4 regions of the Paenibacillus sp. FSL H8-0260 genome follow, and region 1 is predicted to be linked to each of the others. Evidence: riboswitches for the same ligand, from Rfam matches in the RefSeq annotation. Region 1 holds a riboswitch; each other region holds the start of a gene.

Region 1 (6,213 bases):
GTAACCGAGTCCTTTACTGCCGCCGAGCCATTCCCCGATAGTAGCTCCGATGACGCAGTATACAATGGATAGCTTTAAGCCAGAGAAAAAAGCAGGCAACGCCAGTGGAATTTGGGTTTTGACAAGCAGCTGCCAGCGGTTTGCACCAAATGTTAATAATAAGTCCTTGTAAGTCTGGCCACTTGTACGAAGTCCATCATATGTACTCACTACGACTGGAAAAAAAGCCGTTAAAAACACCACAGCCACTTTGCTCCACAGCGAATATCCGAACCACATAATAAAAATGGGGGATAGCGCAATTAATGGGACCGTCTGGCTAATGATAAGGAAGGGATAGATGGCCTTTTCTACGGGGCGAAACAGGAACATTCCAATGCCCAGCAATACACCACAAACCACAGAAAGGACAAAACCTACCAGTATCTCCTGCAACGTCGCTAATAAATGTTGTCCGAATAACAATTGCCTGTGCTCGATCAATGCGATGCCAATAGATGAAGGTGCAGGGAGAATAAAGGCTGGAATCAAGTGAAGGCGAACAGCTGACTCCCAGATTACAAGAATGAGCAGTACCAGAAGAAGGAAGGGACCATAGTTGTCTAGATGTTTTTTAATAGGTATAGGTTGCATGCAATCTTCGCTCCAACTCTGCCCGTAGTGCTATAAACCGGGGTTCATAGTTCATCTTATAATGTCTTGGTTTTGGTAGATCGACAATGATCTCCTGTAATTCGCTGTGCGCACCGCCAGATAATAAATAAATCCGGTCACTGAGCAATAGTGCTTCTTCCAGATCATGAGTGATGAGCATAATCGTCTGATTCAGTTCACCCCATAACTCCAACAGCCAACGGTGTATCTCACGTTTGGTCATGGCATCGAGAGCGCCAAAGGGCTCATCCAGCAGCATAAGACCACTTCCGCCTCCAGCCACTAAGGTGCGCAGAAATGCTACTCGCTGTTTCATACCTCCCGAAAGTTCATGGGGATAAGCCTTCTCTACATCTGTTAAGCCGAAGCGGGCCAACATTTCCCGAATCTGAGTGATCGTTTTCTGTTTACTAAATCTGGGCTTGATCTCCCAGGGCAAAAGGCAGTTGTCGAGCACTGTTCTCCAAGGCAGCAATAAATCCTGCTGAGGCATATAAGCGATCTGACCTAAACGACTAGCGGTTGAGGGGAGCGTAGGGAGTTTTATTTTTCCATGAGTAGGTTCGAGTAAACCGGCAACCGTTTTGAAAAATGTGCTTTTCCCGCATCCGCTAGCACCTACTACGGAGACGAATTCCCCTTGCCTGATATCCATGGATAGATTTGCGAATACAGGGGGTTGTTCAGTTTCCGGAAAAGAGTAGGTTAGGCCTTGCATAGATAAAATGGTCGTGATGATCTAACCTCCTAATATTTTTGTGGAGCGTCTAAACAAATAAAGACCCATCCATTTCCAGAGGAAATGAATGGGTCAAAAAGTTCATTCTGCATAATAACACTTAACATGCTTGATGAAAATTCTGCTCCACTTCCCTCCGCTGGTATGATCCAGATCAGGTTCCAAGGGTCCGGAGCTTGAAGCTCCGTCTCAGTCGGCCGACTCCCCTAGTGAAATAACAGGTCCATATTAATTTGTTTATAAATATACCATATCTTTCTGAGAAGTAAAGAGAGAAAGAAGTGAAGGATTAATCCAAGATTGGGTAAGATATAAGTAGAAATCTAGTTAATATTACAATTCCGATGTATATTATCGGAAAAAAGCATTGACGATCATGTGATGGCAGTGTACTATTCAATTTACCGGAAAAAAACCGGATAGAGAGAGGGGATTTAATAATGAAAAAATGGAGTCTAACTATTATATTGGCGTTAACCGTGGTTCTTGTAGCGGCTTGCGGCAATAATTCGAATACCAATACGGCTGCTGAACCAACAGCTGGAACGAATGGTGGAGCAGCATCTTCAGCGCAAAACAGTTTGGAGGCTGTGAAGGCCAGCGGCAAATTGCGGATAGGTACAGAAGGGACTTATGCACCTTTTACTTATCATGACACTGCGGGGAAATTGACGGGTTTTGACGTGGAAATTGCCGAAGAAGTAGCCAAACGTTTAGGTGTTGAAGCTGAATTTTTTGAAACTCAGTGGGATGGTATTTTTGCTGGGATGGATGCGAAACGGTTTGATGTCATTTTTAATGAAGTTTCCATTAACGAAGATCGCAAAGTGAAATATGATTTCTCTGAACCCTATATTGTATCCAAGGCAGTATTGATCGTGAGCGAAAACAATGAGGATATTAAGACCTTTGCTGATCTAAAAGGTAAAAAAGCCGGACAATCCCTGACCAGTAACTTATCCGACATCGCTCGTGAGAACGGTGCTGAAATCGTAGCTACGGACGGTTTCAATCAAGCGATGGATCTGCTGACTTCGGGACGTATTGATGCAACTGTGAATGATGGCTTGTCTTATCTGGATCTGAAAAAACAAAAACCAGATGCAAAAATTAAAGTGGTTGATGAGATTCCTGAAGGCTCACAAAGTGCTGCGGTATTCCTGAAAGGCAATGATGAGCTGGTGAATGCGGTCAGTGATGCGATTAAAGAGATGAAAAGTGATGGAACGTACTTGAAAATTTCCGAGAAATACTTTGGAGCTGACGTTTCGAAATAATACAAGGCTAGCAAGGCTAATTAAGCCTAGAAGCTAAAAAGGATGTCTGAATAATGGATGACCGCAAAATACAAATTTTCTTAGATACACTGCTACCCCTGCTTAAAGCCGGGGTGGCTTTTACCATTCCGTTGGCGCTACTTTCCTTTGTGCTTGGATTGATTTTGGCGATCCTAACCGCGTTGGCACGTCTTTCACCGTGGGTAATTCCGAAGCTAATCGCCCGTTTTTATGTATGGGTCATTCGGGGAACCCCGTTGTTAGTGCAGCTATTTATTATATTTTATGGTTTGCCGGCTGTTGGTATTGTACTCGACCCTTTCATTGCCGCCACCATTGGATTTACCCTTAGCGTAGGGGCTTATTCATCGGAAATCGTACGCGCTGCTATCCTGTCGATACATAAAGGCCAGTGGGAAGCTGCCTTCTCAGTCGGGATGACTCGCGGGCAGGCTCTGCGCCGCGTAATTCTGCCACAAGCTGCACGCGTTTCTGTACCGCCGTTATCCAATTCTTTTATTAGCTTGGTCAAAGATACATCGCTTGCAGCGATCATCACCTATACGGAGATGTTTAGAACTGCTCAGCAGGTAGCCTCTACCACTTATGAGCCTCTGCTGGTATACTCCGAAGCAGGATTGTTTTATTTAGTGTTCTGTTCTGTGCTGTCGGCGCTGCAAAATTACTTGGAGAAACGACTCGATCGTTACTCTGCGACCTAAAGGAGAGATACTTGTGATTGAAATCATTAATTTGCATAAATCCTTCGGCGCACTCCAAGTGTTAAAGGGTATTGATCTGAAAATGGAGCATGGAAAGGTACTTGTCATTATTGGGCCATCCGGCTCCGGAAAAACTACACTGCTGCGCTGTTTTAATCTGTTGGAAATCCCGGATCAAGGCAGCCTGTCACTCGGGGATATCACCATCAATTTTACAGATCATAAGAAAATTTCTCAGAATTCCGTATTGGCTCTTCGACAGAAAACAGGGATGGTCTTTCAATCGTATAATTTATTTCCGCATATGACTGCGCTAGGCAATGTGATGGAGGGACAGGTAACTGTCTTGAAACGAACCAAGGAAGAAGCGCGTAAGCGGGGCCTTCAACTGCTGGCTAAGGTGGGTTTGGCTGATAAAGCTGATAACTATCCACATCAGCTGTCAGGTGGACAGCAGCAGAGAGTGGCCATCGCCCGGGCTATGGCAGTAGATCCAGAAGTGCTGTTGTTTGATGAGCCCACTTCGGCGCTCGACCCCGAGCTGGTAGGGGAAGTGCTTAAGGTCATCAAACAATTAGCAGCAGAAGGTATGACTATGGTGATTGTGACCCACGAGATGAAATTTGCCGCCGATGTAGCGGACCGGATCATTTTGATGGATGGCGGTCATATCTTAGAGCAAGGAACGCCGCAAGAAGTGCTGGAGCATCCGAAGAATCCCCGGGCTCTGCAATTTCTGAATAGACTGAATGGTGAAGAAGAGTAGAAAGACAATACACACGAAAAAGCAGCTCGGGAATCATCCGGAGCTGCTTTTTCGTGTGTAGATTATTCAAATGAGAAGAGTAACTGAAATTTGGCTTATCCTCCAGTTTTCAGGAACTCCAAAGCGTTGTAAAGCATAATCGCTGCTTCGGCACGGGTGAGTTCGCTTTTTGGATTAAACTTTCCGTTAGCGTCTAGAGTATTGATCTTGTATTTCAGGGAGCGCTGAATACTGCCTTGATACGCAGGGGTCAGTGACGCTTCATCAGCGATATCTACTGGAACGATATTGATCATCGGCAGATTACCTACGCCTTCGATCGCTTGCATTAGATAGTTAGTGAATTGCTCTTTGGTCATAATTAGGCTAGGATCAATGTCTTTTGGTAGCTTAACTTGATTGTAATAAGCATTGATAAAGGCTTCAGCGTACCAGGCTTTGTCTTTTACTTTTGTGAACAAGCCGCTGGCAACAGGAGCTTTGTTAAAGTCAATGGCTGCGAGGCTGAGCTGGAGACCGCCGGAGATAAACTGAATCCCTTGGGCTGTAGTTACCTTAGAGCCAGGGAGAAATTGAGATTCGCTGACACCTTTAATTAACCCTTGATTTTTTAAAGAAATGATTTTTTCTTTGCCGTTTATGTTATCAATATCCTTAAAGGTGTTCCCAGCTGCAAACATCTGACCACCCAAAGAAAAGGAGAAAATGGCTACGGTTGTGATTACTGCTAGTGTGCTTTTTTTCATGTTCATGTCTTTTCACCTCGTTGTATGGATAGGCTCCTTAGCCTTTGTCACTCCTTTAACGTTGTAAATTATGGAAAGGTTGCGGTCTAATCTGTATTATTTCACGAAAAAGTAGATTTTAATAGAAATATAGGCCAGATTGGGGTGTAGTACTTTGGATAAGTGGCATGAAATGATATAATGATGTCAGGCTCTTTTCATTCGTGGTTAATTTTGTTATGATTATATCGTAACGATTACTATTTATGGTTTGTCTTAACTGCATAAATAGGAGCGTCTCAGAGGGTACGGATGTTAAATCGTTCCGGGAAGGTAGGAGACCAAATGGATCAAATATCAAATATCAGTCAATTGTTTGCGGCGCAAAAATATAAATTAACGCCTCAGCGTGAAGCTATAGTGAACGTTCTGCTCGACAATGAGAAGGACCATTTAAGCGTAGAAGAAGTATATATGCTTGTTAAGAACAGCTATCCACATCTGGGCCTGGCAACGGTATACCGTACACTTGAGCTTTTATGTGAGCTACACATTGTAGAGAAGATGAACTTCGGAGACGGAGTTGCCCGTTACGATTTGCGCGGGAACGATCATTCGCATATGCATCATCATTTAATATGCAGCGTATGCGGTCGGTTGGAGGAAATTAAGGACGACTGGCTTGTGGAGCTGGAGAGAAGAGTGGAACGTGAATATGGTTTTAACGTCACGGATCACCGCCTTGATTTCAAGGGTACTTATGGAACATGTAAACGTACTGGCTGCAAAAAAGCAAAAGCAGAAGCAGATAAAGCAGTCTCGTAAGATTGCTTTCTAACCTAAAGACACAGGCTTTCTCTAAGCCTGTGTCTTTTTTGATTACTGCGTTCTAGGAAGTCTAGCTTCGAGTAGGCACAAAGGATTTGATCCACGTTCCGAAACTGCCAGGGTTACGGCTCTGAACGAGAATTACACCTTCTCCACGGAAGCGGCAGACAAGTGCTTCACCACTGGTTATGCTGTTAAGCCAGCCAGAGGCTGCCTTTTCCACCTTGTAGTCCAGATAGTCTGGCCATGCTACGAGGTGTCCGTTATCGATAATCATTTCTTCACCAGGTCCTAAATTTATTGCATGGATAGCACCGAAGGAAGACAGGAACACCGTTCCTCTGCCACTGATTTCTACAATGAAGAAGCCTTCACCGGAGAAGAGCCCTCTGGTTAAATTCTGCATTTTGGTATTTACTTGAATGCCTTCAGTTCCGGCGAGAAATCCGTCTTTTTGAACTAACAGTTTATACGATCCGTCTAATTCTATCGCCTGAATATC
Region 2 (6,213 bases), 3.2 Mb from region 1:
TGACGGAAATGCCATACATGCAATACTGGAGTGTTCAAAGTGTTGATCCAGTCGATTATATAGGCAAGGAAATAACTACAAGTAAGTTCATCGTTAAAAATCACCCCTTAGATAATGAGAAGGATAATACAAAAAAACAAACCCTGATTTTTCTGCTAGAAGCAGACGATGAAGTGATAGGAGGCTATAGTTTTCCTGATTTCGATGAATTACATATGGGTTGGGTTTACACCATTGATGGAAAAACACTCGAAGAATTGACCGGAGAAGCTTTCCCGAAATGGTCAAAGGAGTGGAATTTAAGATATAAATAACGGTTGGGGAGTATTTATAAAGGAGCAGATATGAAAAAACTAATCCTAGTGCTTGTAGCTGTGGTTATTATTTCGAATGCGATATGGAGTTATTTATATTTCAATAAAGAGGTCGAAACAAATTTAAACACTGGTGTTCAAGTATATACGCTTAAGGGTACAGGGGATACATGGGATGTTTTAGATTACAAAATAATAATTTCATCTAGCAAAATTTTACGGGGACATGGGAAGTTAGTGTTCAAGGGAGACCCAAGCGCTTTAGTGAACAGTAGCTATTATAAGTATGAAGTCAATGAAAAAAACAATAATAATAAGGATGAAACAGTTCTTGTAAATGAAGCTAGGTCAACGGATGGACCCGTTTCAATATTAAGTAACACTGATATCGCGTCTATAACAGGTCCGTATTCGTATGACGAATTAAATAAAAATAGACAAAATTATGAAAATACCACTTTATCTATTACATGGAATGATAATGAAGGGGAGCTTCATTCCGAAACAATAAGTTTAGATATTGCGAGTGGAATTTCTCTTAAGGATGATCTTTAAGGGTGATAAATCCAAGAGACTAAGATTGAATCTCAACGGACTGAAGGAAGATCGTCTACGCCCCAAAAGCCTGCCGGTACTTCACAGGAGACATGCCTTCAAACCTTCTGAACACTTTAATGAAATAGCTGGACTGGGCAAAACCGGACTGAGTCGCAACCTGAGCAATGGAGAGTCCTGTGGACACCAGTAAAAGCTTGGCTTTAGCCAGCCGACAATCGGTTAAATAACGGTTAGGTGTTTTACCCATAACCACCCGGAACAGCCTTAGAAAATGATAGCTGCTGTACCCGGTCAATCTTGCCATCGATTCCAGAGACCAAGGGCTGGCACATTCGACATGGATGATATCTGCAGCACTGCGGATGGACTGCCTAACCTCGTGCGGTACTGAGCCGTGAAGCGGCTCGGAGTTCTGCAGCAATTTTACTAGAAGCTCATACAGCAAAGCAGATAATCTTGGCTCGCTACGGGTCACGTAGGAAGCGCTTAGTAGGTACATTTCCTCGAATAGCTCGTCCAGCTTAGCATCCAAATCAAAAGTGAACAGGTATGCACGAGACTGGTCCACTTCTTCTAATAAGGGAAGGACAATTTCAGTGTTAAAATGAACCCAGCGGACATCCCAAGGCTCGCCTGGGTCAGATCCGTATTGCTGATAAGCCCCTTTAGGGTACAGAAAACCTCGTCCTCTACTCATCGGAATACGTTCGCCCTCATGGAATACATAACCCTCCCCATCAAAGATCAAATGCAGGTTATAACTCCCCAGAAAACCTTCGCTTCTTCTCTCTGTATGTTGTGGAAAGTGAGTGTAATGTCCCAAAAATTCAGGATAACAGACATATTTCGAAAAAGCCGGTGTCGGCAAATACCATTGTTTCTTCATGTTTGGCAGCACCCGTTTCTGTAGCGCAACAGAGCGCAAGTTGGATTAAGGCAATGAACGCAAGATTGTTATATGATAGCAATATTTTGTTATATAAGACCTCTTATCATTGATACTACAATAGAATTATAAAATATTGAAAGCATATTTTTAATACTTTGGAGGTAATGATGAAGAAACCTGTCGCAACTGAAAAATTCGAGCTTGGCGTCTGTTATTATCCGGAGCACTGGCCAGAAAACATGTGGGAGGACGATTATCGCCGGATGCGTGAACTCGGCTTTACGATCATTCGGATGGGGGAGTTTGCTTGGTCTATTTTTGAACCAGCAGAAGGGCAGTTTCAATTCGGGCTCTTTGATCGGGCGATTGATCTAGCACATAAATATGGTCTTCAGGTTGTACTTGGTACTCCGACGGCGACGCCTCCAGCTTGGTTGACTGATAAGTATCCCGAAGTTTTAAATGTTACCTACGAAGGTGTTACACTTCAGCATGGCATGCGCCGTCATTATAATTACAGCAGTCCTAAATACCGGGAACTGTGTGCACGTATTGCAGAACAAATGGCTGAACATTACGGCAATCATCCGGGTGTAGTTGGCTGGCAAATTGATAATGAGCTCAACTGTGAGATCAGTGAATTTTATTCGGAGAGTGACCATAAGGCTTTCCGGGAATGGCTACAGCAGAAATATGTTACACTTGAGCATTTGAACGAGGCTTGGGGAACTGTTTTTTGGAATCAAAGCTATAGTGACTGGTCTCAGGTCTATCTTCCACGTCCGACTCCAGTACCGAAGCAACCCAATCCTCATCAGGCATTGGATGAAAAACGGTTTATTTCGGACAATACAATTTCTTTTGCCAAAAACCAAGCGGATATCATCCGTAAACTTGCCCCTAAGCAGTGGGTAACCACGAACGGTCTGTTCGGGCATCTCGATAGCCATGAAATGACGGATGAACTGTTGGATTTCTTCAGCTATGATTCCTATCCTCAGTTCTCTACTATTTTTTATGACCCGAATGAGCGGAATCCGCTGAATGATAGAGGCTGGGGACTGTCGTTATCTGTTGTTCGTTCGATATCCCCGAATTTCTGCATTATGGAGCAGCAGTCGGGCCCGGGTGGCTGGGTGAACCGGATGGATATGCCTTCTCCAAAGCCCGGGCAGATGCGGTTATGGACTTATCAGTCGATCGCTCATGGAGCAGATATGGTGTTATATTTCCGCTGGCGGACAGCTACGATGGGCAATGAAATTTATTGGCATGGAATCAATGACTATCATAATCAGCCTAACCGGAGAGTGCGGGAAGCGGGGCAGATCGGTCAGGAGCTGGCAGCAGCAGGTCATGCGTTTGTCGGTACTCGTAATCAGGCTAACATTGCTATTGTTCGTGATTATGACAATGAGTGGGATGGAGAATACGATGTTTGGCATGGCCCGTTTATGTGGAAGAGCAATAAGGAGTGGTACAAGGCGCTTCAGCGGAAGCATATCCCGAATGACGTACTCTATTTACGCAAAAAAACAACGCTGGAGGAGCTTGCAAGGTACGACGTGCTTATCTATCCTCACCCAGCGATTATGACAGATGAGACAGCAGCACTGCTGGATGAATATGTTCAGCAAGGCGGCAAACTGATCTTCGGCTGTAGAACCGGCTATAAGGATGAGCGCGGACAATGTTATATGCGTCCTTTCCCAGGTGCTGCTAAGGATCTATGCGGGATCACAGTTGAAGAATTCACAATGGTTAAGGGCAGTCGTCAGCCAACAACAATTAGCTGGTCGGGCGTGACCGAAGTCGTTACAGGAGCAGATGACTTTAATGATATTCTCAAAATAGAGGAAGCTTCGGTTGAAGTGATGGCGGTTTACGCCTCTGATTATTATGCGGGAAAACCGGCGGTAACTAGAAATCGTCGCGGCAAGGGTGAGGTTTGGTATTACGGAGCCGTATTTAATGAACAGGCAGCGGCTGAGATCATAAATTTAATTGATCTACAATCGCCAGCAGATTGGCTGGAGCTCCCAGAAGAGGTAGAGCTGCAAGTCCGTACCGGAGCTTCTTCCAGTTATGCTTTTTTGCTTAATTATAGTGAGACTCCTGTCACGATCCATCTTCATGAGACCAAAACAGATTTACTGAGCGGCACAACATTGTCGGGCGAGGTGCTTCTGGAAGGATTTGGGGTATTGGTGTTAAACTAACGTATACATTGATCTCACATTTGAGTAGATTTGGATAATTCTCTCTTTTCGGTTATACTTTGAAGTAGCAATTATATAGTCACGGGAGCTTGGTGGAACCAGGCTGAGAGGATAGTTATAACTATCGACCGTCAAACCTGATCTGGATAATGCCAGCGGAGGAAATGGAGCTCTATTTCTATTTGTCTACTCTAAGGCCGCATCTTATACAGATGTGGCCTTTTCTATGTGTGGGGAGTAGACCGTCTCCGCTTGATCAAATCACCTTATAGGAGGAATTGAGATGACAAGCGAATTGAACAACGATCCAATCAATCTATCAGCTTTTCCAGCAAGTCAAAAAGTGTATGTAAAGGGTTCACGGCCTGATATTCAGGTGCCTATGCGGGAGATCTCACTTAGTCCAACTGCGGGCATAGACGGCGAAGAGGAGAATGCTCCAATTCATGTCTATGACACAAGCGGGGCTTATACGGATGCTAATATTCATACTGATATTCGTCAGGGGTTAGAGCCCAATCGTCTAAGCTGGATTGAGGAACGAGGGGATGCGGAAGCGTACGAAGGAAGAACCGTGAAGCCTGAAGATAACGGGAATGCAACGGGAAAAGCTGTGGCGGAAGTGTTTCCAGCGCTCCATAGAAAACCTTTGCGAGCGAAAAAGGGGCGTAATGTCTCTCAAATGCATTATGCACGCAAAGGGATTATTACTTCGGAAATGGAATACGTTGCGATTCGTGAGAATGTGACACCGGAATTTGTAAGAGATGAAGTAGCCCGCGGCCGCGCCATCATTCCAGCGAATATCAATCATCCAGAGAGTGAACCAATGATTATTGGACGCAATTTTTTAGTGAAGATCAATGCCAATATAGGAAATTCCGCAGTATCCTCATCCATAGAAGAAGAGGTAGAGAAGATGAGATGGGCCACCCGCTGGGGTGCAGATAATATAATGGATCTCTCCACAGGTAAAAACATCCATACGACACGCGAGTGGATCATCCGTAATTTTCCTGTTCCTATTGGAACGGTGCCTATCTATCAAGCGTTGGAAAAAGTGAATGGGAAAGCGGAAGATTTAACATGGGAAGTGTACCGTGATACGCTCATTGAGCAAGCGGAGCAAGGGGTTGATTATTTTACCATTCATGCGGGGGTTCTGCTTCGTTATATCCCGTTGACGGTACAACGTATGACAGGCATTGTTTCAAGAGGTGGCTCCATCATGGCGGCATGGTGTCTTGCGCATCATCAAGAGAACTTTTTATATACACATTTTGAAGAGATATGTGAAATCATGAAGCTGTACGATGTTTCTTTTTCCCTAGGCGATGGATTACGTCCGGGTTCGATTGCTGATGCGAATGATGAAGCACAATTTGCCGAGTTAGAGACGTTAGGTGAATTAACAGCTATAGCTTGGAGTCATGATGTACAGGTGATGGTAGAGGGTCCAGGACATGTGCCGATGCACTTGATTAAAGAGAATATGGATAAGCAACTTGAAACTTGTAACGAAGCCCCTTTTTATACATTAGGTCCACTGACTACAGATATTGCGCCTGGTTATGATCATATTACCTCTGCTATAGGTGCAGCGATGATTGGTTGGTTCGGTACAGCTATGTTATGTTACGTAACTCCGAAGGAACATCTTGGCCTGCCTAATAAGGAAGATGTACGTATAGGGGTCATTACTTATAAAATAGCGGCTCATGCCGCAGATTTGGCGAAAGGGCATAAAGGAGCACAAGACCGGGATAATGCTCTTTCGAAAGCCCGTTTTGAATTTCGTTGGCGTGATCAATTTCATTTATCGTTAGATCCTGAGCGAGCGCTCGAATATCATGATGAGACATTGCCTGCGGAAGGCGCTAAAACAGCTCATTTCTGTTCCATGTGCGGGCCGAAATTTTGCAGTATGAAGATCTCTCATAATATCCGGAATACGACGAGAATTGAATCAGGAATGCAAGAGAAGGCGCAAGAGTTTCTCCAAGGCGGGAGCCTCATTTATAGATAACTTTTTCTGCTAAAAAGAAATATCTAAAAGAAGTCGTCATTGGCGGCTTCTTCTTTTATACTTTGAATAGATAGGAGTTGATGAAATGGAAGCGATTCGTTCAGAGGAAGCCATTTTAGAGGATTTAAGTAATAGTTTCTATCATTTTTTTGGATTGAAAGTCCTTCATGCTACCCCAATAAAACGTGGCTGGTTAAATCTTAAATG
Region 3 (6,213 bases), 690 kb from region 1:
AGCTAGAGGTGCGATGTACTATCCTCTTGTATCCTGGACGCAGCTTGTTGATACAGGGGACATTTCTCCTTATTTAATTTCAAAAGTGAAAAGTGCATATGAATTAGGACTCATTAGATCTGAAGTGGGGATTACCAGAGGCGAAATGGTCAATGGGACAGAACTAGAACCTAAAGCAATAGTGACCCGGGAGAAAGCGGCCAAAGCTCTTTACTTTATGTGGGTGCTGGAACATGAAGTGAATGCAGAAAATCATGTTTCTTCTCTAAAATAGTCAGGGTGAACAATTCAAGGCACAGCAGCGATGCTGTGTCTATTTGTATGCAGTGAATTCCTCTCCACTTACAGCAGTGTATCTCTCGCGGTTGTTTATTTCTACTTTCATTGTGGTAAGTAAGATTCGTAAAGCGATTTAAGAAAATGACAAACCCAGCGTATAAACGTGCATAGTTGTGCCATCCTAAGACGATCAGTTAACTATCAATTTGCTTAACGAGAGGAGATAGGGAAGATGTCAGGCAACAATAAACAAGCTACAAAAACCTTACCCCCACAGGAGCAGCATCATCAGCCAGGGATTGAGAGTGAAATGACGCCGCTGCCCAAATACGAGCCGGCAAATTATAAAGCAGCAGGTAAACTGCAAGACAAGGCGGCGTTAATTACCGGTGGAGACAGCGGAATTGGGCGTGCAGTTGCTGTGCTTTTTGCTAAAGAAGGCGCTGATGTGGTCATTTCATATCTTAATGAACACTCAGATGCAGAGGAAACTAAACGTCAGGTCGAGCAGGAAGGCCGCAAATGTATCCTAATTCCAGGTGATATCGGTGACGAGAAATTCTGTAAGGATCTTATTAAACAGACGGTGGAGGGCTTAGGAAAGCTTGATATTCTCATCAATAACGCGGCAGAGCAACATCCGCAAGCTAAGATCGAGGATATTACTTCCGAGCAGCTTGAGCGTACTTTCCGTACGAATATATTTGCGATGTTCTATTTAACAAAAGCAGCTATGCCTCATTTAAAAGCAGGATCTACAATTATAAATACAACTTCAATTACCGCTTATCGCGGAAGCCCGCAGCTGCTGGACTATTCATCAACTAAAGGAGCTATTCTTAGCTTCACACGATCCTTGTCCACGAATCTGGCAGAGAAGGGCATACGGGTAAACGGTGTTGCACCAGGTCCAATCTGGACACCGCTGATTCCCTCTACCTTTGATGCAAAACAGGTTAGCGAGTTTGGAGGTACACAGCCTATGAAACGGCCTGGACAACCAGAAGAGCTGGCACCAGCCTATGTATATCTGGCCTCTGACGATTCCAGTTATGTGACTGGACAGGTTATTCATGTAAATGGTGGCGAGGTAGTAAACGGTTAGATTAGAACAGCTAATGTGAATAAATGGGTGTATTTCAATAAAAAAATATGTTACTATAACCACGTTAGCATTTTAAAATTGTATATTTATGTCACTAGGGGTGCCGATTGGCTGAGACGGAATGGATTTCCGGACCCTTTGAACCTGATCTGGTTAAGACCAGCGTAGGGAAGTGGAGAACGAATTTCTGTTATCGGGCTATTTGTAGTACCGTCTATATACAGATTCTGACTGCCTTCCTTACGGGGGCAGTTTTTTTGTTTTTTACTGACCTACAGGGAAGTGAGAGAGGAGATCGTGATGTTGCAAGCTGAGATCCATCTAATATCAGACGGCAAGCTACAGCTGAGACATTTTGTTGAACTAGCTGTCACGGTGCAGACATGGGTCGATTATATTCACCTGAGAGATAAGCAATGTCCTGCATGCGAACTGCTCGCTGCGGCACAGCAGCTGTTGGCTGCCGGTATGCCCGCTACCAAACTGATAATCAACGACCGGACCGATGTAGCCTTGGCAGCTGGTGCCGCGGGGGTTCAGTTGGCTTGGCACAGTCTGAGTCCGGTTACAGCCCGGCGAATTGCACCTCAGCTTCGGCTGGGGAGATCGGTTCATTCTCCGGAAGAAGCGGCGAATGCCTCAGAGCAGGGAGCTGATTATTGCTTGTTTGGTCATGTATTTCCCTCGGATAGCAAGTTAGGGCTGCCCGCACGTGGGTTAGAGCTGCTTGCAGAAACGGTGAAGACCAGCTCTATTCCTGTAATTGCGATTGGCGGAATTAGCCCCGCTAATGCGGCGCAGATCATCAGGAAAGGTGCGGCAGGAGTTGCTGTGATGTCCGGTATTTGTGGAGCGGATGATCCTTATGAGGCCGCCAAAGCTATTCATAAGGCGGTTCATTCATAGCCTGAAGGTAACAGCATGGGCGAAGGGGGTGATTCAGAATGAAGCTGTTGATTAACGGGAAATCCGCAGAGTGTTCTGGTGGTATTCAAACTATAGCTGATTTGATCAGTCTTCCTGAGTGGTCGGGTCGTCTGATGATCATTGAGCTGAATGGAGAAATTGTCAGTAAGGAGAATTATGAAAGTACTGCTCTGAGCGAGGATGATCGTTTGGAACTGGTGCACTTTGTTGGTGGGGGTTGAGATGGAGCGGTATAGAATTTTGAGAAATTTATACGAACCAAAGGGAGGTAATTTCATGCATGACCCGTTACATATTGGCGGCATCGAATTAACCAGTAGATTATTTATCGGAACCGGAAAATATAGCCGGAATACGCTGATCCCCGAAGTGATCGCAAGCTCTGGTTCTCAGGTGATTACTGTAGCGCTGCGCCGAGTGGACCCGCAAGGTGGAGCAGAAAATATCATGAACCACATTCCCGGCCACATGATTCTTCTGCCTAATACCTCAGGAGCGCGTACAGCGGAAGAGGCAGTCCGTATTGCAAGATTAGCAAGAGCTGCGGGACTGGGGAACTGGGTCAAGATCGAAGTGATCAATGATCAGAAATACCTGCTTCCAGATAATCTGGAGACCATACGAGCTACAGAGATTTTAGCAGCGGAGGGTTTTGTAGTACTGCCTTATATGAGTCCGGACCTTTCGGCTGCTTTACGTCTGAGAGATGCCGGTGCTGCTGCTGTGATGCCGCTTGGTGCGCCGATCGGAACGAATCGCGGCCTGCGCACCAAGGAGCTTGTGCGTATTCTTATTGAAGAAGTGAATTTGCCGATTATTGTAGACGCCGGGATTGGCAAGCCCTCGGAAGCGGCGGAAGCAATGGAGATGGGGGCCGCTGCTGTTCTGCTTAATACGGCTATTGCAACGGCACGTAATCCGCTCGTCATGGCGGAAGCGTTCCGTGAGGCGATATCCGCTGGCCGTAAAGCTTATTTGGCAGGACTGGGTCCTGTAGAAGAAGTTGCTTTTGCTTCGTCACCGTTGACTGGATTTTTGAACTGAATTTGATAGGTCACGAAAAGGAGGGAGGATTAGCATGAACTTTTTTGACACACTGGCCCGCTTGGAGCAGTATCCTTATGAGCAACTGTGGAAGGAGTTCCGGGAGGATGACGTTAGGCGGGCGCTTGGAAAAGACAAGCTGAACGAAAATGATTTGCTGGCATTGCTCTCTCCGGCAGCAACGCCGCTGCTAGAGGAGATGGCGTTGGCTGCACAGCGACTGACCCGTGCACATTTTGGTTATTCGATGCAGCTGTTCACACCGATGTATCTTGCGGATTTTTGTGTGAATCATTGTACCTACTGCAGCTTCAGCTCCATTTATGATTTTCCGCGCAAAAAGCTGTCCTTGGAGGAGGTTCGCAGGGAGGCTGAGAAGATTGCAGCTACAGGTCTGCGGCATATCCTCATTTTGACTGGTGAATCGCGCCGGGAGAATCCTGTCTCATATATTAAGGATTGCGTAGATGTACTCAGGGAATTTTTTTCCTCTGTCAGTATTGAGATAAATCCTCTATCAACTGCAGAATATAAAGAGCTTCTTCAAGCAGGGGTGGATGGATTAACACTATACCAAGAGGTGTACCACCAGGAGACTTACAGAAAGCTGCATGTTAAAGGGCCTAAAAGAAACTACCGGAATCGCCTGGATGCACCTGAACGCGGCTGTCAGGCAGGTTTTCGTTCTGTGAATATTGGTACGTTGCTCGGGATGTATGATTGGCGGCAAGAGGCATTCCAAAGTGCCATGCATGCCCGCTATTTGCAGGATCGGTATCCAGATTGCGAGATCAGTCTGTCACCTCCACGGTTTCGGCCTTACTTAGGGGAATTTAACCCGGAGTGTGATGTTACCGACCGATCGCTAGTGCAGATTATTTTGGCATACCGGTTATTTTTACCCCGTTCGGGCATTACTTTATCTACACGAGAGCCTGCCTCTCTACGCGATCATTTAATTCATCTAGGAATAACAAAGATGTCAGCCGGGGTCACTACTGAGGTGGGCGGTCACACTAATGCAGGGGGAACTCCGCAATTCGAAATATCCGATAGCCGTAGTGTGCAGGAGATTACGAAAATGCTATATACGAAGGGTTTGCAGCCCATTTTTAAAGACTGGGATATCCTGACCGAATCAACAACGTAACGCTTGTATTATCAATTATTAATCACTAATGGACCCCTGCGAGATTCATGCGGAGGTCCATTTTTTATTGTATAGAGGGTGTTTAGTTTCCGGCAGAGAGCTCATCGAGAGACATTTCGAAACTCGGTGCCATATGAGTCAGAAAATAATCCACTTCCTGCAGGTCAAGCCCACGAAGTTTTGCTGCTGTCTGCTCCTTCGCGGCGGCAAATTCTCGGTTTCCTGCAGCAACTTCCCATACGCATTTCAAATAAGCATCCAGCCGATCAGCGGCTTTCACATAGCTGTGCAGCAGAATGTCTTCCGAATCGGGAGGGCTGTCTTCCGGTCGTATAAGCTGAGTGTAGATGCTTTTCAGCTCTGATGGAATCATTCCAGTTAAGCGATCAGCCGCAACTTTCTCCATTTCCCGGAAGCTGGTGAGCAAGCGAGGATTGTTGTATTTTACCGGCGTGGCGATGTCACCTGTGAACACTTCGCTGGCATCATGGAACAGAGCTAGGGTTGCTGCTCGTTCTGCGTTTAGTGAACGTCCAAAATGAACATTACCGATGGAACAGAGCATATGTGTGAGCAATGCAACATGAAAAGAATGCTCAGCGACGTTCTCCGGTGCGGTGCTGCGCATCAAGCTCCAGCGCTGAATATACTGAAGACGATATAGATAGGCAGAAAAATGGTAGCTCAATTTTAAAGTAACCCCTTTCATGCGGTGCTAGGTATGATATTATTATACTAATTGTATCAAACTTTAGATAACCTGGAACTGCCGAGAGGAGCTTGAATGAAGATGCAGCATTTTGAAGACAGTATTTATAACCTTATCGTAGAAACTTCCACGAATTTGCCGGGAGATGTACGCCGGGCAGTTGCAAAAGGTCGCGCGCTGGAAGACAGGGCTACCCGGTCCGGTCTTGCTTTAACCACGATTGCGCAAAATATCGGAATGGCTGAGCAGCAAGTGTCTCCGATCTGTCAGGATACGGGAATGCCTACATTTATCATTCACACCCCTGTGGGAATCAATCAGATTGAGATGAAAAAAGATATTCATAATGCCATTGTACGAGCGACCAAGAATGGTAAACTTCGTCCCAATTCTGTAGATTCATTAACAGGTGAGAATAGCGGAGATAACTTGGGTGCAGGCACACCAGTCATTCATTTCGAACAATGGGAAGAGGATAAAATAGACGTTAGACTTATTCTGAAGGGTGGAGGCTGCGAGAATAAAAATATTCAATACAGTCTCCCGGCAGAATTAGAAGGACTCGGCAAAGCGGGCCGGGATCTGGACGGAATCCGTAAATGTATTTTACACGCGGTATATCAGGCGCAGGGACAAGGCTGCAGTGCCGGTTTTATTGGCGTGGGTATCGGCGGTGACCGTACGACTGGCTACGAGCTGGCTAAGAAGCAGCTGTTCCGCAAAGTGGAGGATGTTAATCCAATAGAAGACCTTAGTAAGCTGGAAGACTATATTATGGAGAATGCTAACAAGCTTGGAATTGGCACGATGGGCTTTGGTGGTGAAGTATCGCTGCTGGGCTGTAAGGTTGGCGTAATGAATCGTCTGCCAGCTAGCTTTTTCGTATCCGTTGCTTATAACTGTTGGGCCTTCCGCCGCCAAGGGGTGCTGGTTGATCCATCCACAGGCAATATAGAGGATTGGTTGTATGAGAGTGGTACAGGGATATCTGTAGATGAT
Region 4 (6,213 bases), 2.4 Mb from region 1:
TTCGCTGGTTTTTTAGCAGGTGTGTTGGTCTCTCCCCTGCTTAATCGCCGCTTCGGTAAACGTGGAGGCATCCTCATTGCCACCAGTCTTCTACTAGTTGCAGAAATTGCCTACGCCTTTCTACCGCCTTGGGGCTGGATGTATGTTATCGCTGTTGCCGCAGGTTTTGGTTTCGGGATGATCGAAGCGGTTATCGGCACCATTATTATTGGTGCTGTAACCGAAGGAACTGCTATTGCAATGAGCCGGCTTGAAGTGCTATTCGGGATAGGCGCACTCGTAATGCCGCTTATCGCCAGTCCACTCATTGCTGCCGGAGCGTGGAGATTGGCCTTTCTAATCGTCGCTGCCTTCTCCTTAATTTCTCTTATCCTCTGGACAAGAGGGCACTTCGGTAATCTACAACGAATGCTGGATGAACGTGCCTCTGTCCAAGGAGCAGACAATTCGCAATCCTCAAGCTCACGTTCTAACAAAAAATTTCCGTATAAAGGTAAGCAATGGATTCTGTTAGGGATCTTCATCGTTTTCTTTTTTCTTTATGTAGGCACAGAGATGAGTTTAGTCAACTTTATGCCGGCTATCTTTATTGCCAAGCTAGGGATGACGGAGTCTGCCGCAGCACTGACAGTCACTTTCTTTTGGCTGGCGATGTCTACAGGAAGATTGTTTGCGGGTGTAATTGCCGAAAAAATATCTTATCGCGTGTACATTCTCAGCAGCTGTTTACTAACCTTGTTACTGCTGACACTCTTTCCGTTCACTGACAATCGAATGGCTGCTTTCATTGTAATTCTGCTGCTGGGGCTGTTTATGTCCGGTATTTTCTCCATTGCTTTAGTCTTCTCCAGCAAAATGCTGCCTGGCACCGAAGAGTCAACACCCAGCATTATGATTGCTTCCGGAGGTGTTGGCGGTGCTTTGCTACCTCTGTTTATGGGCTGGTCTATGGACCATTTAGAAGTGGCACAAACAGCCGGATTACTCGCCGCTTTTGCCGCCTTCTTGTTTCTGCTAAGCATTGCCGCATGGAGGTTCCAGTCCATGCAAGCGGTGAAAGGAAAGAGTTCCCGTATTTAGAACAGTATCAACGTTATCCTTTTAGGGTAATGTGATCTATAAGCATATTCTGAGCACAAGGATGGACGATGAATGAATGAGTCTTCAACTGAGCCTTTGTTACATACTGCGCTCATGCAGTTTATATTTCCCTTTTCTATAAAAAAGGGCGATTCTAAGCAGCTTATCCAGCAATTACAGGACGACGGCTTCACACGTTTTTTTCTGGATAATAAAGAGCTTGAAGCTGCCTATTACGGAGATGGCTACTGTGTTTCCCATGAACGAATGGAGCGCACCTATTTACCGTTTGCTGCACATGTCCTTTTTCCACGCAGGAAGGATGCCGACTCGTTTCGCCGTTTTTCCAGAGTAAATAATCTCGACTGCATTCTGGAGATTCCGCAGCAATCTATATTTTTCAAAATTCTCTCGACGGATATATTCATATGTCCTTTTCAGCTTGGATTCGTGACGATACGTGTCCAGCTGGAGGGGGATTCAATTCCCTTTAGTATTGCCCTAGAATTCGCGGATCGTTTCCGTGCGCTAGAGAATACCTTCATACAGGATGATTACACTTATATTCATTGCGGGGAACAGACCTATGAGATGGTAGAGGATTTTGTCTTCCGAAATTTGGTGGATGGACTGGAGCCATATCTGGATCAATCGGATATCAATGGGGCTTATTTCGAGACCCTTCCTTTTTTCGTAGATGAAAGAATGCAGGTGCAAGCTTTTTATGGCTTTCAGAATGAAGAAAGCTCTGATGAGATTAGTGTAAATCTGCGCTATCGTGCCTCACAGCTTGATGGAATTGATCTCAACGGAAAGCCCTATGCCAGTGCCAGCGATCCAGCGTATATTGCAAACTATTGTCATGAGCATTCCTATAATCGCTGGGGTCCAGACACGTATTATATGATGAATGAGCAGACTTTTTGCTGCATGACCCGCGCTGAACAGGAGATTGCTGTTAGTCTAGCCAACCAGATGTACGGGCAATATTATTACGGATTTTTACTCAATATTTTCCACAAAATCGTTCTGCTAAAGCTCGCCAATATGCACTCCCGACTTCGGATTAATCATGATTATGAGGAAATAGACAATCTAATCTACTCCATCAATAAGTTCTCGGCTAAGTTCTACTTCTTGGAGTTGATTTCCCAGTCGCAGGGCCGGGAGATATTTCTTCAGCTGCGTAAAGTATACGGAAACGATGCTTTGTTCGAGGAAGTGAAAGAAACCTTAAATGACCTGTTTCAGTATCAGGATAAGTTTCAGTCCAAGCGACGGGATAATCTGCTGATGATTCTCACTGTATTTACGGTAGTAAGCGGGATTTACGGCATGAATCAGGTCATTGACGATTTGGATGGAAAGATTCAATGGAGTAAAATGATTGGTTATTCTCCCTTTGAATTTCTTGCCCTCTTCGTGATCATGAGCGGGATTCTGATCAGCGTTGTCCTCACGCTAGGGGCGCTGGTTAGTGAGCTTAAACGGCGTCACCGCAAGAAATATAAAGATCTAGACTAGCAAAAAAGAAACTACTGGATTGGAAAAATTCAGGAGTGCACTACTAGACATTCCGAGTACAGCCGTCTATAATACACCGTATGCGAGAAATATAAGATATAAAGTATGGGTACAAAACTTATGCTTACTTATATTGCACATAGAAATACCCGTTAACTTCATAGAACCAGGGGTGCTGGAATTGGCCGGCTGAGATTGTATCCCACAAGATACTGACCCTTATACCTGATCTGGATAATGCCAGCGTAGGAATCGCCAATTGGTTCTGGTCCCTGTGACCTTAACTAACCTTGCGCCAAGCCAGCGTCCCGATCACTCGGGGCGCTTTTTTTGTAAGATCACTAAAAGATGTAGAAAAACGTACATACTACACTTTACGGGTTCATGTTGTGAAGACGGGATTCTTGTAACCTTAAAGGAGAGAAGAAGACATGCACCTCAAAAAAGCACTTACGTTGTGCCTCACCTGTGTACTCATTCTTGCCATTGCCGGATGCGGCAGCAACAATGGGAATACAGCCGGAAACAAAGCAAATGCTACTGATCCAACTGCTGCGGCTGGGACGGATGCTCCAAAAGAGCTCACCAAAGTTAAAGTCGCACTCGACTGGACACCGAACACGAATCATACCGGTCTATACGTAGCTAAGGATCTTGGTTACTACGCTGAAGAAGGTCTGGATGTCGAAATCGTTCAGCCAGGCGCAGCGGGTTCTGATACTATGGTTACCTCTGGCGAAGCCGCTTTTGGCATCAGCGCCCAAGAAGGATTAACGCTAGCCCGTCTACAAGGCGTGCCCCTTGTCTCGATAGCAGCTATTATTCAGCATAATACGTCGGGATTCGCCGCTCCAGTAGATCGCAATATTAAATCACCAAAGGATTTCGAAGGTAAAACCTACGGAGGCTGGGGCTCACCGGCCGAAGAAGCAGCCATGAAAGCCATCATGGATCCTGAAGGTGGCGATGTAAAAAAGGTGAAGCTGATCAGTATCGGTGAAGCTGATTATTTTACCGCCGTCAAACGTGACATTGATTTCGCCTGGATTTTCTACGCTTGGACTGGTGTTGAGGCTGAGTTGCGTGGCGAGCCATTGGATATGCTGTACTTAAAGGATTATGCGCCGCAGCTCGATTATTACACGCCTGTGCTGACGACGAGTGAGAAGCAAATTGCAGATCATCCTGATCTGGTGAAGGCCTTCATGAAAGCCACATCAAAAGGTTATCAATATGCCATTGATCATCCGGAAGAGGCTGCCGGTATGTTATCGAAGGCCGTTCCTGACCTGGACGCCGACCTTGTCCTAGCTAGCCAAAAATGGCTTAGCCCAAAATACAAGGACGATGCTGCCCGCTGGGGCGAGCAAAAAACCGAGGTCTGGCAGAATTATGGCGACTGGATGTACGATCTGAAGTTGCTGGATAAACCGCTGGATGCTGCTAGTGCATTCAGTAATGATTTTTTACCGGCGGAGTAAACAACAATTGTAATGAATTACTTCGTTATCAAAGTTGGCTTTTTGAACTTACCTTATAAAATGAGAGGATTGATTATTGTGGCTAACACCCTACTAAGCATTCAAGTAATTCCAAAAACTCCGAACAATGAGGATTCCATCCCATACGTAGATAAAGCGATTGAGGTCATTCAGAAATCCGGTGTTAAACATCAAGTGAATCCACTGGAAACCACAATGGAAGGTGAGCTTAGCGAGCTGCTGGAGGTTGTGCGTCAGATGCAGGAGGCGTTGATCGAAGCAGGCAGTCCAAGCGTAATTTCGCAGATCAAAATCGCTCATAATCCTAACGGAATCAGCATGGATAAATTGACGGAGAAATATCGGCCGTGAGATCGACCTGGAAGCTAATATGGCCGCCCCTTGTGGCGGTCGTCTTCTTTTTAACCGTATGGCAGCTATCTGTATCTGTATTTCATATTGAATCCTGGATTCTGCCGAGTCCTGCTGATATTGCCCGTGAATCCACCAGTAACGCTTCTGGTCTTTGGGCTCATACGATGGCTACGCTGCGGCTCACTTTAATTGGTTTTCCCATTGGTACGGGGGTAGGCCTGATCGTTGCTTTGCTTTTGCATCTTTTGCCTTGGGCTAGACGGGCTTTTTATCCACTTATTATTCTGAGTCAAAATGTTCCCTCCATCGCGCTCGGACCCCTGCTCATTATCTGGTTCGGCTTTGGTCTTTTGCCCAAAATCGTGCTGATTACACTAGTATGTTTCTTCCCGGTAGCTGTCGCTGCGATGGGCGGTCTGGCCCAAAGTGATCAGGTCATGATGAATTATATGAAAATGGCTGGCGCAAGCAAGTGGCAAATCTTCACCAAGCTGGAGCTGCCCTCTTCTATCCCGGCACTATTTTCCGGCGTAAAAATATCTGCTACTTATGCGGTTATGGGCGCCGTGGTCGCTGAATGGATTGGCGCGGATAAAGGTATTGGCTATTATATGCTTCTGCAGAAATCCGCATATCGTACGGATCGGATGTTTGTCGCTATTGTTATTATTGTACTTTTAAGTCTTGTACTCTTTGCTATTATTGCATTGCTGGAAAAATGGCTGGTTCGCTGGAAGCCGCGCCGTAACTCATAGAAAGGAAGATGCCTGTATGTCTCAAGCGACGCAAATGCAACACAGAACAACACAAGTCATAAGCTCTCCTGAAGCTCATACCGTGGCACCCGCCCTTGAAGTGAGCGGCATCTCCAAATCTTTTTCCCATCGTCGCCGTGAGACGAAAGTTCTGAATAATGTCTCTCTCAAGGTAGAGCAACAAGAGTTCGTTTCGATCGTTGGTCCTTCCGGCTGCGGAAAAAGCACCTTATTCCATATGATTGGCGGCCTTGTGAAACCCGATGCAGGCACGATCCTCATGAACGGTAAGGCCGTTACAGGTCAACGCGGTGAAATTAGTTATATGCCGCAGCAGCCTGCGCTTTTTCCTTGGCGTACAATTGAGGATAATGTGCTGCTTGCTGGGGAGATCAAGGGCGCACTGCGGGATGGAGCCCGCGAGGAAGCGCGCCAGTGGCTTGCCAAGGTTGGGTTAAGCGGGTTCGAACATGCTTATCCGCATATGTTGTCTGGCGGGATGCAGCAGCGTGCAGCTTTTCTCAGAGCATTGCTCGCTCCGCAGGAGCTAATGTTGCTGGATGAACCTTTCAGCGCACTGGATGCACTAACTCGCAGTGAAATGCAGCGCTGGCTGCTTGAGCTGTGGGAAGAGAATCGCCGCTCTGTGCTGTTCATTACTCACAACATCGAAGAAGCGTTGCTGCTCTCTAATCGTATCTATGTATTTTCCGGCCGCCCCGGCTCCATTCTGCATACAGTCGATGTGCCGTTTCCGCGGCCACGCCGTGATGAGATTACGGACTCTCCCGAGTTCCTTAAGCTCAAACGCCAGTTGTCACAGTGGATGCGAGAGGAACAAGCTAAAAATAGGCAGCCGCTAGCTTAATCGCTAAGCACTGTAAACTGATATCGCTGGTATAGCGGTGTCAGTTTTTTATTTTGCAGCGATAAACTCCTACCCTATTTATAATTGACGCGGATGTATCTGCTCAATTAAACAAATTTCACTCATCATA

The links. Region 1 has a riboswitch for thiamine pyrophosphate ahead of MHI51_RS13030 (ABC transporter ATP-binding protein). Riboswitches for the same ligand answer to the same signal wherever they lie in the genome.
Region 2: linked by a shared signal. The riboswitch ahead of thiC (phosphomethylpyrimidine synthase ThiC) and the one ahead of MHI51_RS13030 (ABC transporter ATP-binding protein) in region 1 are both predicted to bind thiamine pyrophosphate.
Region 3: linked by a shared signal. The riboswitch ahead of MHI51_RS09890 (thiamine phosphate synthase) and the one ahead of MHI51_RS13030 (ABC transporter ATP-binding protein) in region 1 are both predicted to bind thiamine pyrophosphate.
Region 4: linked by a shared signal. The riboswitch ahead of MHI51_RS02305 (ABC transporter substrate-binding protein) and the one ahead of MHI51_RS13030 (ABC transporter ATP-binding protein) in region 1 are both predicted to bind thiamine pyrophosphate.

What each region holds. Positions count from the first base shown of each region.
Region 1 is NZ_CP150298.1:2,952,547-2,958,759, forward strand. Features, by position in the region: gene MHI51_RS13025 (ABC transporter permease) at 1-633, opposite strand, end outside; gene MHI51_RS13030 (ABC transporter ATP-binding protein) at 614-1,309, opposite strand; TPP riboswitch at 1,508-1,611, opposite strand; gene MHI51_RS13035 (amino acid ABC transporter substrate-binding protein) at 1,834-2,670, shown strand; gene MHI51_RS13040 (amino acid ABC transporter permease) at 2,724-3,392, shown strand; gene MHI51_RS13045 (amino acid ABC transporter ATP-binding protein) at 3,406-4,158, shown strand; gene MHI51_RS13050 (S-layer homology domain-containing protein) at 4,254-4,910, opposite strand; gene MHI51_RS13055 (Fur family transcriptional regulator) at 5,229-5,708, shown strand; gene MHI51_RS13060 (TIGR00266 family protein) at 5,782-6,213, opposite strand, start outside.
Region 2 is NZ_CP150298.1:6,142,370-6,148,582, reverse strand. Features, by position in the region: gene MHI51_RS27225 (hypothetical protein) at 1-314, shown strand, start outside; gene MHI51_RS27220 (hypothetical protein) at 345-869, shown strand; gene MHI51_RS27215 (AraC family transcriptional regulator) at 925-1,758, opposite strand; gene MHI51_RS27210 (beta-galactosidase) at 1,929-3,980, shown strand; TPP riboswitch at 4,052-4,160, shown strand; gene thiC (phosphomethylpyrimidine synthase ThiC) at 4,264-6,006, shown strand; gene MHI51_RS27200 (phosphotransferase) at 6,092-6,213, shown strand, end outside.
Region 3 is NZ_CP150298.1:2,266,729-2,272,941, forward strand. Features, by position in the region: gene MHI51_RS09880 (GDSL-type esterase/lipase family protein) at 1-274, shown strand, start outside; gene MHI51_RS09885 (SDR family oxidoreductase) at 512-1,384, shown strand; TPP riboswitch at 1,471-1,572, shown strand; gene MHI51_RS09890 (thiamine phosphate synthase) at 1,685-2,290, shown strand; gene thiS (sulfur carrier protein ThiS) at 2,329-2,532, shown strand; gene MHI51_RS09900 (thiazole synthase) at 2,588-3,355, shown strand; gene thiH (2-iminoacetate synthase ThiH) at 3,390-4,505, shown strand; gene yfbR (5'-deoxynucleotidase) at 4,588-5,193, opposite strand; gene MHI51_RS09915 (fumarate hydratase) at 5,296-6,213, shown strand, end outside.
Region 4 is NZ_CP150298.1:517,921-524,133, reverse strand. Features, by position in the region: gene MHI51_RS02315 (MFS transporter) at 1-1,080, shown strand, start outside; gene MHI51_RS02310 (hypothetical protein) at 1,153-2,604, shown strand; TPP riboswitch at 2,763-2,873, shown strand; gene MHI51_RS02305 (ABC transporter substrate-binding protein) at 3,036-4,085, shown strand; gene MHI51_RS02300 (MTH1187 family thiamine-binding protein) at 4,164-4,457, shown strand; gene MHI51_RS02295 (ABC transporter permease) at 4,454-5,215, shown strand; gene MHI51_RS02290 (ABC transporter ATP-binding protein) at 5,250-6,083, shown strand.